DNA from 2 places in the Methylobacterium sp. CM6241 genome. Region 2 is predicted to be linked to the other one. Evidence: riboswitches for the same ligand, from Rfam matches in the RefSeq annotation. Region 2 holds a riboswitch; the other holds the start of a gene.

Region 1 (9,896 bases), 1.5 Mb from region 2:
TTTGGTCGGACCGCGGCAGCGCTGCTGCGACGATGTCCGTCGTTGCGAGGCGTCTCGACGTCGGCGAGACGCGATGGATCGGCCCTGTCAATTATAGGGGATGCCGGCGCGGGGGCGATATCGCGGAAGCGTCCAACCGAAGCGGAGCGAAGCGGCCCGCACCAGCAGGGCGACGAGGAAGCCGGCGCCCAACGCAAGCTCGCGCGGGACGCCAAGGATGGTCAGGGCGACGAAGGCCGCGGCACCGGCCGCGGCGGCCGAGGCGTAGATTTCCCTGCTGAGGATACCTGGACTGTCCCCCCCGAGAAGGTCGCGCAGGAGGCCTCCGAAGGTGGCCGTCACCACTCCCATGACGATGGCTACCGTGGCGCTCGCACCAGCCTGCAAGGCCTTCTCCGCCCCCGCCACGGTGAAGAGCGCCAGGCCGAGGGCGTCGAGGCGCACGAGGTATCGGTACCGGGATTGCGGGATGTGCGCGACGAAGAACACGGCGCAGGAAACGAGCACGCAGGCCAGGAGGTAGGCCGGTTGCTGCGTCCAGAACACTGGCTGGCCAAGCAGGAGGTCCCGGAGCGTCCCGCCCCCGACACCCGTCACGGTGCCCAACACGGCGAACCCGACGAAATCCATTTCCTTACGCGATGCAACGAGGGCCCCGGCGACCGTGAAGACGATCACGCCGAGCCAATCCAGGGTGGCGGTCGCAGTCTCGAACATCGGGTTTCATCCTGGCGGTCAGAAGCGGTCTCGTCGCGGTGCCTTCGCACCACGGCATTCATCGGAAGAGCAGGACCTGGTTGTCGGAACGGGGGTGATCATCCCACTCACGCTGCACCATCGCCTCCGGCATCGACGTCTTCACGACGACGGTCGTACCGGTCGGGACACGACCGTAGAGATCGTAGATGTCCTCGTTCAGCAGGCGGATGCAGCCGGAGGAATCCGTGCCGCCCACCGTCCAAGGCTCGTTGGTGCCGTGGATGCGGTAGAGCGTGTCCTTGTCGCCTTGGTAGAGGTAGAGGGCGCGGCACCCGAGCGGGTTCTCGACGCCAGGCTCGACGTAACGTGGGATGCCGGGCCGACGCTTCAGCATGGCCTCCGTCGGGCGCCAGCCCGGCCACTTGGCCTTGCGCTTGATCACGGCGGTGCCGGACCAAGTGAAGCCAGCCCGGCCCACCCCGATGCCGTAGCGGATCGCGGTCCGACCCTCGCGCACGAGGTAGAGGAAGCGGGCGTGCGTATCGATGACCAGCGTGCCTGCGCACTCCGGCCCGTCGTAATTCACCAGTTGCTTGCGAAATTCCGGGGGTACGAGCGTCAGATCGACCGTAGGGACGTCGAAGGGATCGTCTGGGATCGCGCCGGTGAACCAGGCGTCGCGGTTCGACGCGGGATCGACGGGTACTGGTGCCTTCGGCGCTTCGGGCTGCGTGTCCCAGAAGAAGGCTTGCGCCTGACCGGGTGCGAGGACGGCTGCGGCGAGGAGCAGGGATCGGCGGGTAGCCAACATCGTCGTGTATCCTGATTGGGCGTTCGAAAGTGGCGCGGCTCTAGGCAGGTTCGAGGGCGCCGCGCGGTCGATGCCGGACGTGCGGCGTCATTGCGGCTCGCGGGACGAGCCGGCCGGTCGCGGAGGGTGAGGCGGCAAGCTCATGGGCTCGCGGCGTGTCAGGCTATGGGGACGTCATTGCGCAGGCCTCCAAAGGTTGCTCCGCATGCGTCATGCATGCGGCCCCCTCTGTCATTGGCCTGAGAGTTTCACCCGGGCCTTCGCGCAGGCATGGGCATACACCGTCGGCGGGAGCTGACGCTCCGCTTTCCAGAGTGTTGAACGACGGGCGGTCCGGGTGCCTGAGAGTTTCCGGGGCGGTTGCTCCTTCGGCGGCCGGTTCACACCGGCTCTCTCCCGCTCGTCGATAGATGACTTGACCACTGATGTATCGGCCAAACGAGCGGCACGCCAGATAATTCGTTAGCTTACAATCAATGTGGGTGCGTTGAGGCACATAGGCTGTTCCTGATACGTCGTGGGAATGGGTCAGACGGGCTTCGCTCGGATGGGCGCGGTGTCATTTCCTATTAAGGAAGCAATTTATCAGACCCTCGCCGTACAAGCTTGGCTCGAACTGATAGGGTTGGAAGATGACGTGCAGGATCGTTACGCCCCGAATGCCGCCCGTGGGTGTACGCCACTGTATGGATTGACCTTCGGACAAGCCCAACACAGCTGCGCCGAGGGGTGACAGGACCGAGACACAAGTCTCGTCCCATTGCTCCTCATCGGGATAGACCAGCGTCAGGCGCTCGACATGATCGGTGACGTCGTCCCGATACTCGACGCGCGCATGCATCGTCACAACGTTCCAAGGCAACGCCTCCGGCCTGACGATTTCAGCGCGGTCCAACTCGGCAGCGAGAAGATCAGGTGCGGTGGCCTTCGTATCCATTTGAGGATGACCGGATGCGACCCGGCGCAGGTCGAGGAAATCTGTGTCCGGGATCATCAAGTGGGGCGATCCTCCGAGGACGATGTGACCCGTCATTGCGTAAAAGCTCCCATCTCTGAGGTATGAGGTAAGTTAAGATCGAATGGTTCGGTACGGTATTGGAGTAAGGCGATCGGCAGGACGCCCCCTACACCGTCTCCGGCACTTTCACGTCGAGGACCGTCAGTCGTTTCACGATGCCCGTGCGGGTTCGCCAATTTATCGACTGGCCGAGACTAAGCCCGATCAAGGCCGCCCCGATGGGCGTCATGACGGACACTCTTCCCTGTTCGATGTCCGCCTCGCCAGGGTAGACCAGAGTCACGGCCTGAACCTTTCCCGTTGCGTCGTCCCTGAATTCGACCATGCACCCCATCTGGACGAGGTCTGCCACGCATGCCCTTTGACCGACGATTCTGGCCCGATCCACTTCATCGGCGAGAAAGTCGGCAACCTCGGGCGAACGGTCAGTGGCAAATGAAGCCAGCTGCGACAGGCGTTCATGATCGTCCTTCGTCATCTTGATTTGTGGCTTCGTCATCTTTTGCGACATAGTCGTCGATCCTTGCTGTATTTCGACCTCGGACGATCAAGCGGCGCTTGGTCCGGGGTCGTCGTCCTTGTCTGAATTGGCCGCGGCGGACCGGTCGTTGCCCTGCCCGGATTGCGGCCTTGGGTAATTCCCACGCGAGAAGGGGATCACGGTGCGCGCCAGCGGAACCACATCATGCGCAGGTGCCGCCCCGCTACTCCCAGCCTTGTCATCGCGGATCTCGGTCGCGGAAGGCGATGTCGGGGCGGACTTGGAATTTTCCATAGCTGTTACTCCGCAAGTACGGGCCCACCGCCAATAGAAAAGCGAGGACGCGACGCAGGTCAGCCGAGGGGTAAGCCATATAGGCTCCTCCCGCCGGTCAAATATTTGATTATATTGGTTAGCTCTAAATTGAGCTAGCTCGCAATCCCCGAGCGGTCAGTGCACGCAGGCACCTCCGGCTCGGGGCTATTCGCCCGCGATAAGTCTACCTGCCCGGAGCAGGTCCCGATGGGGAGGCCAAGAATTGCGCATGATCTTTCGATCCTCTCGGAAGTCCACCTGCTTGTCAATTCCCGTTTCGCCGCACCTTCCAGTTTAGAAAGTTCGGCCTGCGGAAAGCGTCGATTGACACCCGTACGGCTTCGCCTATGCTCCGCCCCATCATGTCAAACCTTTTACAAAGCATTCGCCTCTTGGGGCGTGCGGGCAGTCTGCAAGCAGGCTCCTAAGCCCTGGCACTTGGCCAGCCTTTTGAGGCGGGGCCCGTTCCAGGGATAGTTTTCCAATAAATTCCAGTCCTAGCTCAGATGCCGTTCTCGGACAGGCTTGGTGAAAACGCATAGCGTAGCCTCAGCGAGCGACGGCATATCGGCGTGGGCGCAAGCTGGTCGTTTCCGCCTGTTGTCGCCGTCCGTCGACGTCGTGGTCTTCCAGTGGGGCCTAGACCTCAAGCGAGGTACTTCTCAGCCAGCCTCGTTTCAACTTCTAATCGGTTAAAGCCGCCGGTTTCACTCCGGCTGCTCAGCCTCGGCGGCGCAATGGCATGGCGGACGGCCGAGCCAATCCATCGATGATCTAGGACGGGTCATGGTGATCGGATCGGTTCGTCCGATCCGGTCGCTGCTCATCCTGAATTCTTTCAGTCCCTCGGATGAACGACTTGGCGGTCACGGCTGAAGCCTCACCGAACTCTCCCCTTTGTAAAGGAATAAGAACGATGACCGAACCCATTTGGCCAGTCTACGGTCGTATCACCGGCCCCATCGTCGTGATTGGCTTCGGGTCCATCGGACGCGGCGTCCTTCCGCTGATCGAGCGCCACTTCGAGTACGACAAGGACCGCTTCACGGTCGTCGAGCCCTCGAACGCGCACTGGGCCCTCGCCGACAGGCATGGTCTGCGCTTCGAGCAGGTGGCCCTGACGAAGGAGAATTTTCGCGACGTCCTCACCCCGCTCCTCACCGAGGGCGGCGGCCAGGGCTTCTGCGTGAACGTATCCGTCGATACGTCCTCCCGCGCCATCATGGAGCTCTGCCGCGAACTGGGCGCCTTCTACATCGACACGGTCGCCGAGCCGTGGCCGGGGTTCTACTTCGACAAGGACCGGAGCCAGGGCGACCGCACCAACTACGCGCTGCGCCAGGAAATCCTCGACGCGCGCGCCGCCAACCCAGGCGGCACCACCGCCGTGTCGTGCTGCGGCGCCAATCCCGGCATGGTCTCGTGGTTCGTCAAGCAGGCGCTCCTGAATGTCGCCGGCGATCTCGGCCTTGAGATCCCCGAGCCGAAGGACCGCGCCGGCTGGGCCAGCCTCATGCGCGAGGTCGGCGTCAAGGGCATCCACATCGCCGAGCGCGACACCCAGCGCGCCAATACCCCGAAACCGCAGGGGGTGTTCGTGAACACCTGGTCGGTGGAAGGCTTCGTCTCGGAGGGCAACCAGCCGGCCGAGCTCGGATGGGGAACCCACGAGACCTGGCGTCCGGACAACGCCCGCGACCAGGAGAGGGGCTCGCGCTGCGCCATCTACCTGCACCAGCCCGGCGCCGACACCCGCGTGCGCTCTTGGACACCGACGTCCCAGGCGCAGTTCGGCTTCCTCGTGACCCACAGCGAGGCCGTCTCGATCTCGGATTACTACACGGTGCTGGAGGGCGAGCGCGCCGCCTATCGGCCGACCTGCCACTATGCCTACCATCCCTGCAACGATGCGGTCCTCTCCCTGCACGAGATGTTCGGCAAGGCGGCCGAGGTGCAGGGGAGGCACCACATCCTGGACGAAACCGAGATCCTCGACGGAATCGACGAGCTCGGCGTGCTCCTCTACGGCCACGCCAAGAACGCCTACTGGTTCGGCTCGCAGCTCTCCATTGAGGAGACCCGGCGCATCGCCCCATACCAGAACGCCACCGGCCTTCAGGTGACCTCGGCGGTGCTCGCCGGTATGGTTTGGGCCTTGGAGAACCCGAAGGCCGGCATCGTCGAGGCCGACGAGATGGACTTCCGCCGCTGTCTCGAAGTTCAGAGCCCGTATCTCGGCCTCGTCGTTGGCGTTTACACCGACTGGACCCCACTCGCCGGCCGCCCCGGCCTCTTCCCGGAAGACATCGACGAAACTGATCCCTGGCAGTTCCGCAACGTCCTCGTCCGTTAACGGAAGGGTACGCGATGACTGGGGTCGTTCACGTCGTGGGCGCGGGGCTCTCGGGGCTCTCAGCGGCCGTGCGCCTCGTGGAAGCTGGGCGTACGGTGATCGTCCACGAGGCCGCTGGTCATGCCGGCGGCCGCTGCAGGTCCTATCACGATCCGCAACTCAGGATGACAATCGACAATGGCAACCACCTTGTCCTGTCGGGCAATAGGGCGACATTTGCTTTCCTTGACCGCATCGGAGGCCGCAACGCGGTCTCCGTGCATGCGCGGGCAGAGTTTCCCTTCGTTGACCTCGCCGCGGGTGAGCGCTGGACACTGCGCCTTAACAAGGGGCGCGTGCCTTGGTGGATCCTCGATCCCAGCCGGCGCGTCCCGGGTACCCTGGCTACCGATTACGCACCGATCCTTCGCCTCCTTTCGGCACGGCCGGGTGCGAAAGTCTCGAATGTCCTCGCTTGCGAGGGGACACTCTACGAGCGGCTTTGGCGCCCCGTCCTCCTGGCCGCACTGAACATCGACCCAAGGGACGCGGATGCGACCCTTGCCGCTCAGGTCCTGCGCGAGACCTTCGTCGAGGGCGGGCATTCCTGCCGGCCTGTCGTCGCCCAGGGCGGGCTCTCGAAGGCCTTCGTCGACCCGGCATTACGCTTCCTGGAGGAGCGGGGGGCGGTGGTCCGCCATAACAGCCGTCTGCACCGCCTCGCGTATGAAGGGGGGCGCGTCGCTGGCCTCGTCCTCGGCGACGGCCCTGTGCGGCTGCGGCCTCGGGATCAGGTTATCCTCGCGCTTCCCCCAAAAGCGACGGCCGACGCCATCCCGGGGTTGGAGGTCCCGACGGATCACCGGGGGATCGCGAACGTCCACTTCGGCGTGAATTGTCCTCCCGCCATGCCGCGGCTGACGGGCGTGGTGAACGGGCTGTCGGACTGGATCTTCGCCTATCCGGATCGAATCTCGGTTACCGTTAGCGCAACGGACGTAGGCGATTTGAGCCGACCGGAACTCGCGCATCGGATTTGGACCGAAATCTCCTACGTCACAGGCAGGTACATGTCGGGCCTTTCGGACATGCCGCCGCCCTGGCAAGTCATCCGCGAGAAGCGAGCGACCTTTGCGCCGACGCCTGAGGCGGCCCGGCTCCGGCCCCGGACGCGAACGGAATTCCGCAACCTCTTCATCGCAGGCGACTGGACGGACACGGGTCTGCCCGCTTGCATCGAAGGAGCCATTCGGTCGGGGGATAAGGCAGCTCAGACGGTGATGGAAGCGAATGGCTGACCCGTTCTTGGATAACGAGCCCATATTCTTGGATAAAACTTGCATACTTTGCGATATTGATTATCTAGTAGTTGCTATGTTAATTTCGGATCATCCTCTGAACAAGAGAGCCAGCCGCCTCGTCGCAGGCCGCTAAGCCCCGAAGCTGGAGAGCGGCGAACGCTCTCTGCTCGGGGTCGATGACCATTCATACAGACCAGCCCGACAATCCCTGATGGCTTCCTGGCTGCTTGAAACAGCGGCCGGAGTTCGCTCGATCTCGCGCGAGCGTGGAAACGCACGTCAGGTTGCCGACCAACACAGCTTTTCGTCATCGTCAGCGCTCTCAGGAGAAGGATCCATGCGTATTCTCGTTGCCACCGACTTCTCGCCCCGCTCGCAACGGGCGGTGCGTCGCGCAGGCATCCTCGCCGCACAGAGCCGCGGGACGGTCATTCTGATGCACGTCGTGGACGGCCCGGGTGGACGGGAAACCTCGCGGGATATTCGAGAGGCTCAACGCATGACCGTTGAACAGGTGGCCGTGGTCCCCGAACTCTACCGTGTCCCATGCGAGCCGCTTGTCGTCCTAGGCTGCCCCTCAGATGAGATCCGGAGTGCCGCGGGGGCTCATGATGTCGACCTGATCGTGGTCGGCTCCTCGCATCGGGCGGGCAGTCGCACCGCGGGACGAACCGTCGGAAACCTGGTCCGGAGCGCTCCATGCCCCGTCCTCGTCGCAAGACGCTTCGCCGCATCCCCCTACGCGAGGGTCCTCATCCCGGTCGATCTTTCGCGGGCGTCGGCGCGGGCTCTGCGATACGCGGATTCACTCACGCTCGTGGACCGCGCTCACGTCACCGTCCTGCATGCCTTCGAGGCACCGGGGAAGTCCAAGCTGTCCGGGTTTGGGGTCGGGCGCGATCAGATCGATAGCTACGTCGAGGCTTGCCGTTCGAGGTCCACGGAGGATGTCGAGATGCTTCTTACGAATGGCGGCCTTGCCAATCGTGAGTGGTCTAGACGGATAGAGGAGGGTTCCCCCACCGAGGCCATCACCGGCCTTGCCGAACGGATCCCCTCGGATCTAGTGGTGATCGGCACGCATGCTCGAACGGGTCTCAGGAAGGCCTTCCTCGGAAGCGTCACAGAGGACGTGCTTTTGACCGCAGGTCCGGACGTCCTGGTTGTCCCCCCGCCTTGTCCCCCTCTTGAGCGACGGTCGCGGCTGCCAACACGTGCCGGATGGCCGGGGGGCAGGCCACTCACCTCAAGCCTTGCGAATGGGTGGGTATTCGCGACAGGCAGGCCGACAAGTGCGAAACCGTACCATGCCGCCGGCGCGTCGCAGGACTTACGGTCGGTCACCGCCCATCATCGCGCCCAGCCCTGACTGATCGGCCCCCACGCGGTGGCTCTTCGCCAAGTTTGGTGGATCAGGGTGCGAGGAGGAACCGTCGTCGTAGGAGGTCGAGATTGGCGCGACCGTACATGGCGCGCTTCAAGAGCTTGAGACGCGTGATCTGGCCTTCGGCTTGTCCACTGCTCCAAGGCAGTGTCAGCGCGGACCGAACAGCATCTCTATCCTGACCGAGGCTAGCAGCGAAGCTTTCGACGATCCGGACACCGCAGGTTTGCGCTTCGCCCAGCCATTGATCGAACGCCGTGACATCTGATTTTCCTGACGGCTGCTGGCCACAGCGGCTCCGGACGATTCGGCAGAACCGGCGGCCGAGATCGACCACCTTGGCCGCCTCGGTATCCTGCAGGACGCGCGAGACGACCGCGGCCGCCTCAGGGCCGAGGTCTTCGGGCTCCCGCAGGAGATACCAGGACAGCTGCTTGGATGAGGCCAGGGGTGATGCGGTGGAGGTCACAACACGGGTGTCGGTCGGTGCTGGCGACGACCGGATAGTCGTTCCAGCCGGGCCTGCGCGCCGCTCGGACAACCAGCGATGCACCTGCTTCGAGGTGCCGGCAAAGCCGATACCCTGAAGTTCGCGCCAAAGCTGCGCAGCGTTCTCGCAGCCCTCATCGAGGCGGCCATGCAGATGCCCGAGATAAGGATCGAGCATGCTCGGCTTCGGCTCGCGCATGCCGTTCCGGGGAAAGCTCGCGGCGAAGGCGTACTTGCGCACCGTGGCGCGGGCCAAGCCCGTCTCGCGATTGATGCGCCAAAGCGAGTGTCTTTCCGCATGGCGGCGACGCACGTCGTCATAGGCCGCTTCCCATCGACCGCGGGCCGCGGCCCGCGCGAGCATCTCGGACGGTGCGCGCGGGTAGGGCGTGACGCGCCGAATCGATGGCGATGCCGGGGCCACGGCCGGCAACAGCTTCAGACGCGGATGGACGCGGGCGAGCCAGCGCTCGACCATCTGTCGGGTATTGAGCAGGAGATGCCACCGATCCGCGACCTGAACGGCATCGGGCGCACCCATGGCGGTCCCACGCGCATATTCGGTCGAGCGGTCCCGTGCCACGACCTGGATCTGTGGGTCGCGCCGGAGCCGGGCCGCCAGCGTCGAGGCCGAACGATCCGGCAGCAGATCGATGGGACGGCGGCGTTCGAGGTCGACGAGGATGGTGCCATAGGTTCGGCCCTTGCGCAGAGCCCAGTCGTCGACACCGACGATGATCGGTTTGGATCCGGTCGGCAGCGGACATTTGCGGATACCCCGCAGCAGCGTCGTGGCACTGGTGGGCATCGCCAGGTGCGGCAGCAGCCGGGCGGCGGGTGTGGCACCGAGCGCCAGCGCGGTCCGAACCTGGGCATCGGCCAGCCGGCAGGTTCTCTGAGCGTAGCGGTCGAGGAGGCCCGGCAGACGCTCGGCAAAGGTTCGGCGTGCGCAAGCGGGATCGTGGCAGTAGAAACGTCGGATCGTCAGGGTCAGACGCACCTCCTGACCGCTCGTCGGCAGGTCGGCGGGACGCCGGTGATAGCGACTATGCACCGACCGGCTGAC
Region 2 (9,896 bases):
TGTTGGCGCGCTCGGGAAAGATCGGGTGGTTCTCGAGCATCGGGCCGATGCGGCCGAGATCGTAGTCGTCGGGATCGCGCTCGACGAAGAACACCGCGTGGGGGTTGCCCATATTCACCACGCCCGGCGAATGCAGCACGGGCGCGTCGATTGGGCCGATCTGGAGCTCGATCCGCCGCGTGTCGGGGAACGGCTCGGCCAGCGGAATCTCGTCCCACTTGAGGCGGGGGCGGCCCATATCGACGGTGAAGGAGGTGTGCGCCACGCGCTTCACCTCGACGAGCCCCGCCTTGGTCTCCAGGGTGAGGCGGCCGTTCTCAGCCGGGCGCGCCATGGCCGGGTCGTCCAGCATGGCGTAGGCGACGCAGCGGGTGCCGTTGCCGCATGCGCCGGATTCCGACCCGTCGGTATTGTAGATCCGCATAAAGCCGTCCGTGCCGGGGCTGCGCGGATCGTGGATGACCATCAGCTGGTCGAAGCCCGAGCGCGGGTGGCCAGCGATGGCGCGGGCCTCCTCGGCACGCACGACCAGCTCCGTGCCGCGCAGGTCCAGCACCACGATGGCGTTGCCCGCCCCGTGCATCTTCAGGAACCGACGGTTCTCGAGCCTCGTCATGATCGTCTTCGGTTTCGTTGTCTGAACGGGGCATCCCGCGTGCGAGGCCCCCGCATATAGGACAAAGCGCCGGGCCGCGCACGCGGGGGCCGCTCGGGGGAGCGTTGCACAAGGGACGCGCCCGTCACGTTCCTGCGTTCGGGGCGGGTTGGCGTCTCGCAGGCGGGCGGCTTCCTCCCTATTTTAAGGCTTCGCGATTCAGCCGTACGATTCGTCGCGGCGTGCGATCTCCGGAGCGTTGCCTTGACCCGTCATCGTCTATTGCCGCTCGTCAGCCTCGCCGCCGCTTTGGCCGTCTCCTCCGCGCTCGCGCAGCAGCCGTCCTCGCCCGCGACCTCCTCTCCCCTGCCGACCACGACGGCGCCCGATCCGGTCAATCCCGACGCGCCGGCCCGTCCGGTGCCGACCCAGGCCCTCCCCGCCGCTCCGGCCCTTCCGGCCGGACCGGCACGCCAGACCCTGGTGGAGACCCCCGGCGACGCCAACGACGTGGACGAGGTCTCGCTGCCGCCCAAGCCCGCCGCGATCCTGGCGGGGCGGGCGAGCTGGGAGGAGGCGGTGCCGGCCCTGAAGGCCGCCTTCGTGAAGATCGAGGAGGCGCTCGCCAAGGACGGGATCACCCCCACCGGCCGGCCGATCGCGGTCTTCGCCAAGACCGACGATGACGGATTCCAGTTCGAGGCGATGATCCCGATCGCCTCCATGCCGGACCCGAAGCCCGCCGAGTCGGGCGGCCTGCGCTTCGGCACGACCCCCAGCGGCAAGGCCCTGCGCTTCCCGCATAAGGGCTCCTACGACGAGATCGACGGCACCTACGAGACGCTCACCGCCTATCTCGACGCCAAGGACGTGGTGGTCCAGGACCGCTTCATCGAGGAATACGTCACCGACCTGAACGACAAGGCGGACGAGAAGCTCGACGTGAATATCTACGCCCTGCCGAAATAGGCGACGTCTCGCTCACGCGGTCGCTTCCGTTCGGGGAGCTTCCAGGATCGCGCCGTTGTTCAGGTGGATCACCCGGTCGGCCGCATCGAAGTAGCGGTCGTCATGGCTGATGACGATCAGGGTCCGGCCCTCACGCTTCAGGTCCGGCAGGAGCCGTGTGTAGAACAGGCGGCGGAAGGTGGGGTCCTGCTCCGCCGCCCACTCGTCGAGGACGAGGACCGGCCGCCCTTCGAGATAGGCCTGAACCAGGGCCAGGCGCTTGCGCTGCCCGGCCGAGAGATCGACGGTGGAGAAGGCCCCGTCCCGGATCGTCACCTTGTGGGCGAGGTCCAGGGTCTCGAGATAGGCATCCGCCGCCGCCGGGTTCGCCCCGGCGGGCAGCACGAGATCGTCGAACAGGTAGTAATCGAAGAACACCGCCGAGAAATGCTGGCGGTAGGCGTCCCGCGTCTCGTCCGTCACCGGCGCCCCGTCGAGGAACAGGGTGCCGGTCTGTGGCGGGTAGAGGCCGAGGATCAGCTTGATGAGGGTGGTCTTGCCCGAGCCGTTCTCGCCGACGATGAACAGGATCTCCCCCCGCCGCACGGTGAGGTCGATGGGGCCGAGGGTGAAGCCCGGCTTGCCCTCGGCGGCCGGGAAAGTGTGGCTGACGCCGCGAAGCTCGATTTCCTCAATGGTCCGGGGCGTCCGCGTGTCCTCCGGCGCGAGCAGGTTCGGCTCCGAGACGGTGCGTCCGGCCGAGAATTCGGCGATGCGCTGGTAGGCGATCCGGGCCCTACCGATCTCGGGCAGGATGGCGAGGATGTAGGTGACCGGCAGCTCGATATAGAGCAGCACGAGGACGAAGCCGGAGAGGACGGCGTTGTCGATCCCCAGAGTCGCCTTGTAGGTCACGATGGCCGCGATCGTGGCGAACAGGGCCAGCTTCTTCGTCAGGTAGGAGAATTCGAGGAGCGTATGGGTCCTGAATTCGTTGCGGCGGAGTTCTTCGATGGACGAGGTCAGGGCCCCGTCCCTCAACCGCATCCGGCGCTGCCGGTTGAGCCGCAATTCCCGGCTGCCTTCGGTCAGGCTCTGGAAATGCTTCTGCATCGTGTCGGCGAGGGAGCGCCGCGTGCGGTAGCCGACCATGGCGCGGCGGCGCAGGATGTTCTCGACATAGCTGCCGAGGCCGAAGACCAGCAGGGTGATGGCGAGGAGCGGGGCTGACAAGGTGAGCATGTAGACGAGGCATCCGGCGGTGACGCCGCTCTGGATGATGAGCCCCGACAGCATCGCCACCGTCGTCGACAGCGTGCCGGCATCCGTGTTGAGCGAAGCGAGGACCTTGTGGCGGCCGATCTGCTCGATACGGTCGATGGGCGCCGTGAGGATCATGTCGGCGAGATCGCGGCTGAGGCCGGCGCTGATGCGTCCGCTCGCCAGGGCGCTGCCGAGCCCGGAGAGAAGGGACCCGCCGACGCCGAGAAGGACGAGGCCGAGGAAGACGGGAATGAAAGTCTCGGAAAGACCGCCCTCCGCATGGATGGCCGTGTTGACCTTGGCCAGAACCGTCGCAGTGGCGAGGCCGCTCAGCGCCCCGATCGCCGAGGACACGGCCACGAGCGGCCAGATCGGACGCAGCAGGCGCATCGCGTCCTTGCCGAGCCCGCTCAGACGATTGTCCGGTCCCGCCATTCATCCCTCCGGCTCGGCCCTGTCGTTGGGCCGCTGGAGAGGCGGATACGTCAGGAACGGGATGCGCCAAAATTCGAAACACGCAGGGCGTGTCTGCGGACGGGCCTGCTTGTCGTCGCGGTGGGGATGTGGAGAATAACGACACCCCAGATCGAAAGCATCGCGCCGGGTTCAGAGCAGGCTGAGCTGCGCCGAGACACGAGAGGTCGCCCCGCGCTCAAGCGCGAGCAGCCATCGTTTCGTATCGAGGCCGCCGGCAAACCCCGTGAGGCTGCCCGCCGCGCCGATGACCCGGTGGCAGGGAACGACGATGGGGAGCGGGTTGGCGCCATTGGCGGCACCCACGGCCCGGCTGGCGCTCGGACGGCCGATTCGCCTGGCCAACTCGCCGTAGCTGATCGTCTCGCCCAGCGGGATGTCCATGAGCGCGGTCCAGACTTGCCTCTGGAACGGCGTGCCGCGCGGGTCGAGTTCGAGATCGAACCTGGTGAGCCGGCCTTCGAAATAGGCACTCAATTGCCGCCGGGCTTCGGCGAAGGCCGCGTCGTCCCGGAGCCAGTCCGGTTTCGGGGCAACGGCGCCCTTGCCGGTTGGGAAACCGATGCAATGCAGGCGCTCGTCCGTACCGGCCAGAACAAGCGGACCGATCGGGCTGGGCAGGACCGTGTAGCGGGTGTCGGGCATGGCGGATCGTCTCGGGCCGGCGGTTGCGCGCCTCGGGAGACCGCCATCCTACACGGAGGGAAGCGGCCCTCCTCCCCAGCGGATCTCGGGCCTGCCTGAGATCCGTCGAGCTTGTGGGGAGGAGTTGGAGGTGGGGGTGGTTGGGCGACCCTCAGCTTACGGAGGCTGGCGGAGCCACCCCCACTCCTAACCTCTCCCCATAAGGGGGAGAGGGACGCGCTCTGCCTGTAGGAGGAGAGGTGTGAAACCGGTAGGCTAGGAGGCGGAAAACCTACCCTATTCGGCCGCCTCGCTATAGGCATCCACCGGCGGGCAGGAGCAGACGAGGTTGCGGTCGCCGTAAGCGTTGTCGACGCGGTTGATCGGCGGCCAGTACTTGTCCATGCCGAGACTTCCCGAGGGGAAACACGCCGCCTCGCGGGAATAGGGCCGCTCCCACGGGCCGATCAGGTCCGCCACCGTGTGCGGCGCGTGTTTCAGCGGATTGTCGACCTTGTCCATCCGGCCGTCCTCGATGGCGCGGATCTCCTCGCGGATCGCCAGCATCGCATCGCAGAATCGGTCGATCTCGCCTTTGGTCTCGGATTCCGTGGGTTCGATCATCAGGGTGCCGGCCACCGGCCAGCTCATGGTCGGTGGGTGGAAGCCGCAATCGATCAGGCGCTTGGCGATGTCCTCGACGCCGATCCCGGCCGATTTCTGGAACGGCCGCACGTCGATGATGCATTCATGCGCCACCCGGCCCTGTGCCCCGGCATAGAGCACCGGATAGGCGCCCTTCAGGCGGCTCGCGATGTAATTGGCGTTGAGGATGGCCACGCGGGTGGCCTGGGTGAGGCCGCGCCCGCCCATCAGCAGGCAGTAGCTCCACGAGATCGGCAGGATCGAGGCCGAGCCGTAGGGCGCCGCCGAGACGGCCCCTTCCTCGGCCGTCCGTGGATCGGAGGGGAGGAACGGGATGAGATGCGCCTTGACGCCGATGGGACCCATGCCGGGGCCGCCGCCGCCATGGGGGATGCAGAAGGTCTTGTGCAGGTTGAGGTGGCTGACATCGGCGCCGATATCTCCGGGGCGCGCGAGGCCCACCATGGCGTTGAGGTTGGCCCCGTCGAGATAGACCTGGCCGCCATGGGCATGGACGATGTCGCAGATCTCGCGGACCCGCACCTCGAACACCCCATGCGTCGACGGATAGGTGATCATGCAGGCCGCGAGGTTTTCGCCGTGCAACTCGGCCTTCCGCGAAAAGTCCTCCACGTCGATGTTGCCGTGCTGGTCGGCGCCGACCACGACCACGCTCATGCCGCACATCTGCGCGGAGGCCGGGTTGGTGCCATGCGCCGAGGACGGGATGAGGCAGACCTTGCGGTGCCCCTCCCCGCGCGAGAGGTGGTAGGCCCGGATGGCGAGCAAGCCGGCATATTCCCCCTGCGCGCCGGAATTCGGCTGCATCGAGATCGCGTCGTAGCCGGTGATCGCGCAGAGCTTGTCGGAGAAGTCGCGCAGGAGTTCCTGGTAGCCCTCCGCCTGATCCGCCGGCACGAAGGGGTGGATCTCCGAGAATTCCGGCCAGGAGATCGGCAGCATCTCGGCGGTGGCGTTGAGCTTCATCGTGCACGAGCCGAGCGGGATCATCGCGCGGTCCAGCGCCAGGTCACGGTCGGCGAGGCGACGCATGTAGCGCGTCATCTCGCTCTCGGCCCGGTTCATGTGGAAGATCGGATGCGTCAGGTACGCGGAGGTGCGGAGATTTGCCTCTGGTAGACGCTGCGCCGGCCAGGCCTCGTCATAGGTCAAGCCTTCGCCGCCGAAGGCGCGCCACACCGCCTGGACGATATCGGGCCGGGTACGCTCGTCGACGGTGATGCCGATGCGGTCCGAGCCCACTTTCCGCAGGTTGATGCCGTTCTTCACCGCGTTCTGCAGGATCAACCCCTGGAAGGCGCCGACCTCGACGGTGATCGTGTCGAAGAAGCCCTTCGGCTCCACGGTGAAGCCGAGGCTCTCCAGCCCTTCGGCGAGGCGCACCGCGTCGCGGTGGACACGGGCGGCGATGGCCTTCAATCCGCGCGGGCCGTGGAACACCGCGTACATGCCGGCGATGACCGCCAGCAGCACCTGCGCGGTGCAGATGTTCGACGTCGCCTTCTCACGGCGGATATGCTGCTCGCGGGTCTGAAGGGCGAGGCGGTAGGCCCGGTTTCCCCGCGCATCGACGGAGACGCCCACGAGCCGGCCCGGCAGGGTGCGCTTATGCGCCTCGCGGGTGGAGAGATAGGCGGCGTGCGGGCCGCCATAGCCCATGGGCACGCCGTAGCGCTGCATCGAGCCGATGGCGATGTCGGCGCCCATCTCGCCGGGCGGCTTCAGCAGGGTGAGGGCCAGGGGATCCGCGGCCATCACCGCGACCGCGCCGGCCTCGTGCAGGCGGGTGATGACCTCCGAAAAATCGTGGATGGCGCCGCAGACGCCGGGATATTGGAAGACCGCGCCGAAGACCTCCGCCGGGTCGAGATCGGTCGACGGGTCGCCGACGACGACGGTCCAGCCCAGCGGCGCGGCACGGGTCTTCAGGACGGCGATGGTCTGGGGCAGGCATTCGCCGTCGACGAAGAAGGCGGTCTTGCCGTTGCGGGCGATGCGCGAGGCCATGCCCATGGCCTCCGCCGCCGCCGTGGCCTCGTCGAGGAGCGAGGCATTGGCGATGTCGAGGCCGGTGAGGTCGCAGACCAGGGTCTGGAAGTTCAGCAGCGCCTCGAGCCGGCCCTGGCTGATCTCGGGCTGGTAGGGTGAATAGGCGGTGTACCAGGCCGGGTTCTCGAAGATGTTGCGCTGGATCACCGGCGGCATCGTGGTGCCGTGGTAGCCCTGGCCGATGAGCGAGACGAGAAGCCGGTTCTTGTCGGCGATGCCGCGCATATGTTCGAGCACCCTGCGCTCGGTGAGCGACGTGCCGAAATCGATGCGCTCTTCCTGGCGGATGTCGGCCGGCAAGGTCTCGTCCACGAGGCCGTGCAGGCTCTCGGAGCCGATCACGGCCAGCATCGCCGCGATTTCGGCGGTGGTCGGACCGATATGGCGGCGATTGGCGAAATCGTAGGGATCGTAGCGATCGTTTGGCATGATGGGCCTCGGAGGTGCAATTGACGGCTGTGCGCGTCCCTCTCCCCTCTGCGGGAGAGGGTGGCCCGCGAATGCGGGTCGGGAGAGGGGAGCGCGTTGTCCGGAGAGGTCGCCCCCTCTCCCGCCTGCTCCGCAGGCACCCTCCCCCACCCAAATTGGGCTTGGCCCCATTTGGGCACTCAGGAACAGATCTCGGGCAGGCCCGAGGTCTGCGGGGGGAGGGTAAGTCAGCGCTATTTCGCGAACTCGGCGTAGGCGGCCTCGTCCATCAATCCGTCGAGGGAGGCGACGTCGTCGAGGCGGAGGCGATAGAGCCAGCCCGCGCCCTGCGGGTCGGTGCCGATGCTGGCCGGGTCCAACACGGCGGCCTCGTTGATTTCGGTGACCTCACCCGAGACCGGGGCGAACACGTCGGAGGCGGCCTTCACCGATTCCACCACCGCCGCGGCCTCGCCCTTGACGAGCTTGGCGCCGACCTTGGGAAGCTCGACGAAGACGAGGTCTCCGAGTTGCTCAGCCGCATGGGTGGTGATGCCGATGGTGGCGACATCGCCCTCGATGGCCAGCCACTCGTGCTCGTCCGTGAATTTCAGCATGATGCGCTCCGTGGAGAGGTGGTGTGGGGGAAGTCGGCCGGGGGCCGGGATTCAGCTGCGCTTGAAGCGCGCCGGCACGAAGGGAAGCGCCACGACCGAGACCGGCAGTCGCCGGCCGCGCACTTCCGCGAAGAGACGGGTGCCGGGCGTCGACAGGGCGGCGGGGACGTAGCCCATGGCGATGGGCGCCTTGAGGCTGGGGCTGAACCCGCCGGAGGTGACCCGGCCGATGGCCTCGCCGGCTTCCTCTGCGACGAGCGCGGCCCCTCCCCGCACCGGGGTCGGGCCCTCCGGCAGCAGGCCGACGCGCCGCGACGCGGGACCGTCACCGATCTCGCGGAGGATGCGCTCAGCGCCTGGAAAGCCACCCTCACGCGCGCCGCCCGCGCGGCGGACCGGCTGGATCGCCCAGGTCAGGCCTGCCTCGACCGGGCTCGTCCCGGCATCGATATCGGCTCCATGCAGGCACAGGCCCGCCTCCAGCCGCAGGGAATCGCGTGCGCCGAGGCCGACGGGCTCCACGTCCCTGTCCTGCAGCAACGCCTCGGCGACCGCATCCGCGGCATCCTCCGGAAGGGAGATCTCGAACCCGTCCTCCCCGGTATAGCCGGAGCGGCTGACGAGGGCGGACGCGCCGAGGATCTCCACCCACTTCACATCGAGGAAGCGCATGGCGGCGGTCTCCGGGGCGAGCCGCGCCAGGGCGCTCTCGGCCAGCGGCCCCTGAAGGGCGAGGAGCGCCCGGGGCAGCACGGTGATCTCGCACAGGCCGGCCAGACGGGCGCGAAGATGGGCCTCGTCCGCCACCTTGTTGGCTGCGTTGACGACCAGGATCAGGCTGTCGTCGAGGCGCGCGACCATGAGGTCGTCGAGGATGCCGCCGGTGTCACCGGTGAGGAAACCGTAGCGCTGCCGGCCGGGCGCCAGCCCCAGCACGTCGATGGGCAGGAGGGTTTCGAGGGCGCAAGCGAGGTCCGCCATGCCGCTCGGACCCGGCTTCAGCCGGATCTGGCCCATATGCGACACGTCGAACAAACCGGCCGCCTTGCGGGTGTGCAGGTGTTCGGCGATCAGGCCGGCCGGATAATGGAGCGGCAGCGCAAAACCCGCGAAGGGCACCATGCGGGCGCCGTGGCGCAGATGGAGCGCGTGAAGCGGTGTGCTGGAAGCGTCGAGCGGCATCTGGTTATCCCATGACAGAACGGCTCCGGACGCTCGATCGAGCGATCCGGCTACCCCCATCTGTCACGGTTACCTGAGAGCTTCTCCCGCCCCGGGAAGGGTGGGATTTCTCCTTCGGTGGACGCCCGCGAAGGCGCCTCTCTCCAGATTGTCAAAACGAAGCGGTGATTGTGCCTGAGAGTTTCCGGGGGTGGTTGCTCCGTCGGCGCCATGACCGGTTGGTACCGGCCTGGGCTCTCCCGCTTCGTCATTCGCTGACGGACAGAGCCTCGCATGACCTTCGCCGGGGCGCAAGGTTCGGGCTTTCACCTTGGCGCAACTGTCAGTCTATTGCACGATACTGCTGCCCTGCGGCACTTCCTCTCGCGCCGGATCGGAACCGGCGGGACTCGGCGCGGATTCCGTTGTCATGGCCATCGCATCCGGGCACGACCTCGCCGGCCCCCGCCCCCGGCAGACCAGACGCTCCGCTGACCTCGCCGACGCGAGCCTGACGGACAAGGCGCTGGAGATCCATCGCCGGCTCTGCCCCGTCTACGGCTGCCCGATTCCGTATTTCCACAGCCTCGATCCCTTGAGCGAACTCGTCTCCTCGCTCCTGTCGCACCGCACCCGGAATGCCGATTCCGGTCGTGCCTTCAAAGCGTTGCGGGCACGCTACCCGGATTGGGCCGACCTCGTGGGCGCGCCCGTGGAGGAGATCGAGGCCACCATCTCCGGCGTGACATGGCCGGAACTGAAGGCGCCCCGCATCCGTGCCATCCTGGCGGCGGTGGCCGAGCGCCACGGCTCCCTCTCGCTCGATTTCCTGAAGGAGATGGAGGTCGATGCGGCGCGCTCGTGGCTCGAGGCGATTCCGGGCGTCGGCCCGAAAACCAGCGCGGCGGTGCTCTCGTTCAGCCTGTTGCGGATGCCGGCCCTTCCGGTGGACAGCCACCACCACCGGGTGGCGCAACGCACCGGCCTCATCGGTGCGAAGGTCGATGTCGGCCCCTCGCATCCGATCCTGCGGGCGCAGCTTCCGGCGGAATGGAGCGCGCAGGATCTCTACGACAACCACGAGATCCTGA

Evidence for each region. A riboswitch is a leader RNA that binds a small molecule or an ion and turns the genes downstream of it on or off. The one in region 2 is predicted to bind glycine.
Region 1: linked by a shared signal. The riboswitch ahead of ACYQR9_RS21025 (L,D-transpeptidase) and the one ahead of gcvT (glycine cleavage system aminomethyltransferase GcvT) in region 2 are both predicted to bind glycine.

Annotation. Positions count from the first base shown of each region.
Region 1 covers NZ_CM139246.1:4,475,619-4,485,514, reverse strand. The annotation lists gene ACYQR9_RS21030 (trimeric intracellular cation channel family protein) at 88-717, opposite strand; gene ACYQR9_RS21025 (L,D-transpeptidase) at 776-1,510, opposite strand; glycine riboswitch at 1,830-1,919, opposite strand; gene rnk (nucleoside diphosphate kinase regulator) at 2,070-2,504, opposite strand; gene rnk (nucleoside diphosphate kinase regulator) at 2,635-3,039, opposite strand; gene ACYQR9_RS21010 (homospermidine synthase) at 4,241-5,677, shown strand; gene hpnE (hydroxysqualene dehydroxylase HpnE) at 5,692-6,954, shown strand; gene ACYQR9_RS21000 (universal stress protein) at 7,295-8,326, shown strand; gene ACYQR9_RS20995 (ISL3 family transposase) at 8,370-9,896, opposite strand, start outside.
Region 2 covers NZ_CM139246.1:2,928,717-2,938,612, reverse strand. The annotation lists gene dapF (diaminopimelate epimerase) at 1-616, opposite strand, end outside; gene ACYQR9_RS13660 (GyrI-like domain-containing protein) at 860-1,564, shown strand; gene ACYQR9_RS13655 (cyclic peptide export ABC transporter) at 1,577-3,241, opposite strand; gene ACYQR9_RS13650 (methylated-DNA--[protein]-cysteine S-methyltransferase) at 3,413-3,925, opposite strand; gene gcvP (aminomethyl-transferring glycine dehydrogenase) at 4,202-7,048, opposite strand; gene gcvH (glycine cleavage system protein GcvH) at 7,282-7,644, opposite strand; gene gcvT (glycine cleavage system aminomethyltransferase GcvT) at 7,696-8,826, opposite strand; glycine riboswitch at 8,877-8,978, opposite strand; glycine riboswitch at 8,979-9,078, opposite strand; gene ACYQR9_RS13630 (endonuclease III domain-containing protein) at 9,236-9,896, shown strand, end outside.